Regions from separate parts of the Glutamicibacter arilaitensis Re117 genome, predicted to be linked through region 1. Evidence: predicted binding sites of a transcription regulator. Region 1 holds the regulator's gene; the other holds the start of a gene.
The links. Region 1 encodes HspR, which represses chaperone genes until heat shock. Its sites were predicted from a motif close to AAGTTGAGTCNNNNNGACTCAACTT; they were not measured.
Positions count from the first base shown of each region.

Region 2: a site for HspR is predicted at 1,229-1,253, ahead of AARI_RS02100 (ATP-dependent Clp protease ATP-binding subunit). Genes of this name have one in related genera too.

Region 1 is NC_014550.1:2,836,481-2,839,891, forward strand. Features, by position in the region: gene AARI_RS13620 (YccF domain-containing protein) at 1-198, opposite strand, end outside; gene trmB (tRNA (guanosine(46)-N7)-methyltransferase TrmB) at 326-1,183, shown strand; gene AARI_RS13630 (GNAT family N-acetyltransferase) at 1,234-1,860, shown strand; gene AARI_RS13635 (heat shock protein transcriptional repressor HspR) at 1,857-2,285, opposite strand; gene AARI_RS13640 (DnaJ C-terminal domain-containing protein) at 2,399-3,373, opposite strand.
Region 2 is NC_014550.1:366,513-369,923, forward strand. Features, by position in the region: gene AARI_RS02100 (ATP-dependent Clp protease ATP-binding subunit) at 1-1,211, opposite strand, end outside; gene AARI_RS02105 (response regulator) at 1,341-2,015, opposite strand; gene AARI_RS02115 (sensor histidine kinase) at 2,344-3,411, shown strand, end outside.

The sequences.
Region 1 (3,411 bases):
CACCGGGCCGTTGTCGACTACGGTCCGGCCAAAAGGCCACAGTGCATAGCCAGCAATGCGGAACGAGGCGATGCCGAAGGGAATGGTCACGATCAGCACGCAGCAGATGATGCCAGCCAATACGTAGCCAAGTGCCAGCCACAGGCCGCCAAAGACCAACCAAATAATGTTGAGAATACCGCGCACTAAATCAGTCATGTTTCCATTCTCCGTGATTTTCCTGCTTTGCTCCATCCGGGATCACCCCGATTCACACCCCTAGGGTGTCCAATCCCCTACTGCCCGGCAAGCATCGGGGCTGGTTGCTCGGCTAGGATTAATCATCATGAGCGAATCGAGCGAGCAGCAGCGCCCAGAGCACGGCACTGCCCCTAGGAATCCAGACCTTTTCCGTGCCGAGCCGGTATCTTTCGTGCGCCGCGGCAACCGCCTGCAAGGCCGCCGCGCCAGCGCGTGGGAGCGCAATGCCGAGCAGTACGTCATCGAGCCTCCTCGCAAGATTGCCGACACCTCGGTAGCTGATGACTTCCAGCTCGATCCGGCCCAGGCCTTTGGCCGCACCGCGCCGCTGATCGTGGAGATCGGCACCGGTTTGGGCGAGTGCATCGCCAACGCCGCCAAGGATGATCCTGAGCGCAACTACCTGGCAGTTGAGGTCTACCGTCCGGGGCTGGCCCAGCTGATGCTGAAGGTCGAGTCCTTCGGCATCAGCAACGTCCGCGCCGTTCAGGCCAACGCTCCAGAAGTTCTGGACGTCATGCTTGATGAAAACAGCGCCGACGAGATCTGGATCTTCTTCTCCGACCCGTGGCACAAGCCGCGCCACCACAAGCGCCGTCTGATCAAGGCTTCGTTCTTGGACAAGGTCTCGCGCGTGCTCAAGCCAGGTGGAACCCTGCGTTTGGCCACGGACTGGTCCAACTACGCAGAGCAGATGCGTGAAGTGCTCAATGCCCACCCAGACTTCGAAAACCAGCATCCAGGGAATCTGGCCGGCGAAGGAAGCAACCTGACCAAGGTCCGCCGCGATGGCATGGAAGGCTTCGACCCGGAGCCGGAATTCGTCGATGGGCAAGGTGGCTGGGCGCCGCGTTTCGAACGCCGCATTCTCACCAGCTTCGAGGGCAAGGCCTTGAAGGCCGGCCGCTTGGTCTTCGACCTGGCCTACACTCGCCTCGGCTAACCGCCGTAATGAAACCTTAGTCAGGGCCATGGAATTCTAGAATGGATTCCATGGCCCTTTCTGCTGCGCAAAATCTTCCCCATGCCCAAGCCCCGACGATGGAATATGCCGGGGTCCGCTTGGAACAGCTCTCTTTGGAGCATGCGCCGGATCTGGTGGCCCTTGCCGAGCAGGGGCAGTTGGATGACGCGTGGTTTGCCAGCACACCTACGACCCAGGCAATGGCAGAAAATATTGAGCACCGTTTGGCTTTGCAGCAGGCCGGTAAAATGGCGCCCTTTGCCATTATTGATCTGGCTACCGGCAGAGCCGTAGGTGCCACGACGTATTTGAATATTGACGCGGCCAATCACCGCCTGGAAATCGGATCAACGTTCCTGGCCATATCCGCCCAGGGCACCGGGATCAATCCCGCAGCGAAATATCTGCTGCTGCAGCGGGCCTTCGAGCAGCTGGAGTGCTATTCGGTGGCGTTCTGCACGCATTGGCATAATGCCGCATCACGGGCGGCAATTACCCGGTTGGGTGCCAAGCAGGATGGCGTCTTGCGCAATCACAAATATGATCCGGTCACCGGCACCTTGCGCGATACCGTGCTCTTCTCGATACTCCCCCACGAATGGCCTGCCGTGCGCACCCAGTTGAACGCGCGCCTAGCGCGCCACAGCCGCATCTAGCGTCCGATGGCCCGGCGGGCGGCGAAGAACGTGTAAGACTGCTGGCGGCGTTCGGGCCTCATGCCCCGAGCCAGCGAAACCACGTCTCCGCCAGAGGTTCCGGCGGCGAAAATGCGCGATTGGCCCTGGCGTACTGCGCTGAGTTCCTGGCGCAGTCCATCGACTTCGGATTGCAGGAACGCAACTTGGTCCTGCAGACCCAGGATCCGCTTGATGCCTTCCAGCGAGACGCCTTCCTTGCTCAGCGACTGCACTTGGCGCAACAGCGATACGTCGCGCTGCGAGTAGCGGCGTTGCTTGCCGCTTTGGCGGCTCGGCGAGACCAAGCCGATGCGGTCATACTGGCGCAGCGTCTGCGGATGCATGTCTGCAAGTTGAGCGGCGACGGAAATGACGAAGACAGGTCGCAGGTACTCCCCGTACACGTTGCTTCTACCACCTTTCTGCAAGGAGCCCGGGTTCGGGCCCTTTTGTTTGTGAGTCTATCTTCCCCGCCCAGCCAATTCGATGGCCGGGCAGGGAAAACAGCCTATTGAGCCTAGAGCTTGGCCTTGGCGGCCAAGTCCACTCGTGGATCCTCGCCCTCGGTGGCTGCGGCGAATTCCTCTACGGCCTTCTTTGCAGCATCCGACAGGTTCTGCGGGATCGCGACGTCCAAGACGATCAGCAGATCGCCGGCGGCCTTGGAAGTTTTCACTCCGCGGCCTTTCAAGCGCAAGGTTCGTCCGGAGTTGGATCCGGCTGGCACCTTCACCGCGACGGATTCCCCATCCAAGGTCGGCACATGGATCTTCGCTCCGAGTACCGCTTCGTCGAAGGTCACCGGCACGTGGATGCGGATGTTGTTCTCTTCGCGCTTGAAGAACGGGTGCTCAGTGACTTTGACCTTGACCAGCAGGTCACCGTTGCCGGCAGCCCCTGGCTGGCCCTTGCCGCGCACGCGCACCGACTGGCCGTCCTTGATGCCCGCAGGAATGCGCACGTCAATGACTTCGCCGTTCTGCTCGCGCAGGCCGATAGTGGTGCCCTTGATGGATCCGGCAAAGGAAATCGTGGTGCTGGCCGTGCGGTCAGCACCCTTGCGCGGTGGGGCGCTCTGTCCGAAGCCGCCACCGCCAAAGCCGCCGCCCCCGCCGAACAGGTCGGAGAAGTCCGGCTGTCCGCCGCGGCCGCGCGGGCCGCCTCCCCCGCCTCCGAAGAGGTTGGAGAAGATGTCCTCGAAACCGGCCTGTCCTCCCGGGGCACCGCCTGGTCCCCCGGCCGAGAAGCGAGCTCCGCCGCCCATGGCGCGGATTGCGTCGTACTGCTCGCGTTCTTCCTTATCCGAAAGCACCGAGTTGGCTTCCGAGATGTCCTTGAATTTCTTTTCAGCGGCCGCATCACCCTGATTGGTGTCGGGGTGGTACTTGCGCGCAAGCTTGCGGTACGCCTTCTTGATGTCCGCCTCACTGGCGTCCTTGGAGACGCCCAGAATGGCGTAAAAGTCTTTTTCGATCCAGTCCTGACTTGCCATCAGGGCCCCATCCTTTCAATGCCAATTCGAAACTGCCC
Region 2 (3,411 bases), 1.4 Mb from region 1:
GCGGCCTTCAGAGCCGCAGGGGTGTACTGCACCTGGTGGTGGTCTTCGTAGGATTCACGCAGGCCTTCCAAGATGGCCAAGCTGACTTCCTCGGACGGTTCGGCAACGGTGACCTTGCCGAAGCGGCGGGCCAGAGCGCTGTCCTTCTCCACCTTGCGGAATTCATCCAGCGTGGTGGCGCCGATCAGGTGCAGCTCTCCACGAGCCAAGCGCGGCTTGAGGATGTTAGCGGCATCCATATTTCCGGATTCTCCGGAGCCGGCGCCAACCAGCAGGTGCATTTCGTCGATGAACACCAGGACTTGGCCCTCTGCGTCTGCGATTTCCTCCAGCAGCCCGGTCAGGCGCTGTTCAAAGTCACCGCGGTAGCGCGTTCCGGCCAGCATGCCCGGGAGGTCGATGGAGATCAGGCGGGATCCGCGGATCTGTTCCGGGACCTGGTCATCCACGATGGCGCGGGCCAGGCCTTCGGCGATGGCTGTCTTGCCTACGCCGGCCTCGCCGATCAGTACCGGATTGTTCTTGGTGCGGCGGGCCAGGATTTCGACAACCTGGTCCAGCTCGTCGTCACGGCCGATGACCGGATCGATCTGCCCATCAGCGGCAAGCGCGGTCAAATCAGTTCCGTAGCGTTCGAGCATGGAAACATCTGACTCCTCCGAGCCCTGTTCCTGCCCGCCATTTTGGGCCCGCTGAGCCTGCTCCATGGCAGCTTGCTGCAGGGACTGGCCGGTAATACCGTGTTGCGCGAGCAACTGGCTGACCGGCGACTCCGGGTTGAAGACAAACGCAAGGAAGAGGTGATCCGGGTCGATATAGGTCGAGCCATAGTTTCGTGCCACTTGGTATGCGTCGAAGAGGCTGCGCTGGGCAGAAGAGGAAAGGCGGGTTGGCTTCTCTGCCTTTTCCTGGGACTTGGGCATGCGAGCGATGGCGTCTGCACCTAGAGCATCGATGTCCACGCCCATGGCACCGAGGTGTTCGCCGATTGGTTCGGTGCGCAACAGTGCCATGAGTAGGTGCAGGGAATCAATCTCGTCATGGCCGTGCTCATGGGAGATTGCGGCCGCGGTGGCTACGGCTTCGTGGGTTCGAGCCGAAAGCAGGCGGGTAATGTCGATGGGACGTGCTGCCTGGGCCCGAGCAGAGAGGAACCGAGAGAGGAATTCCTCGAACGAGCCATCTGACGGTGCGCCGAAAAATGCTGGCAAGTGAGCCTCCTTGTAGAAACTTGAGCGGTCTATGCTCATGTTCAACGCATATGGCGCGCAATTATTCCCGCATCATGCGCGCTGAGGTGTGGAAGAGGCTGACTTCACAGGTGGGGTGGGATTCGATGGCTAGTCCCTTGGGATTTCAATAAGTCCCATGCGCGTAGCTGCGACCAGTGCTTGGACTCGGTCGCGAACATCCAGCTTTACGAAGATCTTCGCCATATGCGTTTTAACCGTTGTCTCTGAAATGGCCAACGTTTTGGAAATCTCCGGGTTATTAAGCCCCTTGGCTAGTAGCTTTAGAATCTCAAATTCACGATTAGTGATTCCCAAGTCGTATACGAGTTCCTGAATATCTCCAGAATTATCCCGATACGCTTCACGAACAGCAGAAACTAAATCGGAAGAGACTGACGGCGAAATGGCCGCGGTTCCCTGGTGGACGGCATGGATAGCACGAATAATTTCGTCTGGTTCAGAGTCCTTCACCAGATATCCACTGGCTCCCGCGGTTAATACCGGGACCAAATATTCATCAGAAGAAAAAGCAGTAATAGCAAGGACCGAAGGGCTGTCTTGTACGGATTTGATTATCTTGGTTGCACTAACTCCGTCCATGATTGGCATCTGTAAATCCATGAGAACAACGTCCACATGATTGTCCTTGCAATAGTCGACTGCGGCCTGGCCATTTTCTACAGAATTAACCATTGCAATTCCGTGAGCTGTTGCTAGGATTGTGCCCAACGCGTGCCGAATTAGAGGTTCATCATCGACAATAAGGACCTTTATTTTTTCCATCTGATTCCTTTGTTTCGATGCCTTATAGGCCAACGATCGGCCCGCTCACCTGAAAGTATATAAGTTGATCTGAACTGGGGTTTGTTATGAAGGGTTTGAAAATGCTGGCAGTAGCCGCATTAGTACTGGCACCATTGACCGCTGTGGCAGCTCCAGCATCTGCTGCGACCTCATCCGCTCAGAGCAGCGGCGCCGTGGCGACGCCGGCTGGTTTTGGATCTGCTTTCTCGGAATGGATCTGCAATCGCTATGGCGTCGGCTGCCCATAAAGCAGTGTATTTGACTTGATCATCAGCGCCGGGGGATTATTCGGCATATGAATGGACGAGTGAATGGCACCCTGACCAAGCTCTTCGCTGGTCGGGGTGTCATTGTTTGGACCGGTATTACTGTTCTGGTTGCAGTCTCCAGTAGTGAGTTCGTGACCCTGTTGGAAGAAGGGTTCAGCGGTTCGTCCGACGTCTCGGTTCGAGGCGCGTTGCTGGGGTTGGGGCTCTGCGTGATCCTTGCGCTGGGCCTGCGATGGCCTGCAGTATCCATCGGATTGTTCGTGGCTGTTGCCTATTTCTTCCTCACCGATAGCTCCCTGTTTTTCTGGACTATCGTTTCGTTCATGATATTCTCGTCCCTGGCGGCGACGGCCAGGGCATTAAGTGTTAGGGCCTTGTTTCTGACCTTGTCTGCAGCCTGGATGGTGCAATTCGGTATTCAGTCAGGAAAAGATGCGGTCTTGCTCGTGGCGCTTGCCCCATTGGCGGCAATGGCCTTTTTCCTCACGAGGAATATTTACTTGCTGCGCGAGAAGAATGCTGTTGCCGTGCATCAAATGCAAGCAGTCAGGGAGCAGACGCGCCTTGCGGTCGACCGGGAGCGCAAGAACATCGCACGGGACCTGCACGATATCGTCGCGCATGACATTACTGTTGTGGCCATGCAGTCGAAAGCTGCGAAATTCGCTAACGACGGCCAAAAGGCCCTTGAAGCCCTCGATGTCATCGCCAAGTTGAGTACCGAGACCTTGCATGACCTCCGCCTGATGCTCAATGTCCTTCGTGCTGACGGGACCATGGCGGACTCCCTGACGCAGAATGTTGATAAACCAGCCGCCACGACTGTTTATGCACTGCAAGGGGCTGAACTGTTCGTCCAGCGTCTTAGAGATGCTAATTTCAAGGTGACCTCCGCCACGGACGAAAAAATTTCTGACTTGCCTCGTTCTGCGCAGACCGCGATTTATCGAGTCATGCAAGAAGGTACAACAAATGTGATAAAGCATGGTCTGACTGGTGGAACCTGCACCTTCAATCTCATAGTGAGCGGCTCGGAGGCAATTCTTGAAATTGCTAATCAGATGAGTAATTCAAGGAAGAAGTCCGGTGACCTTCCAAGTGGCGGC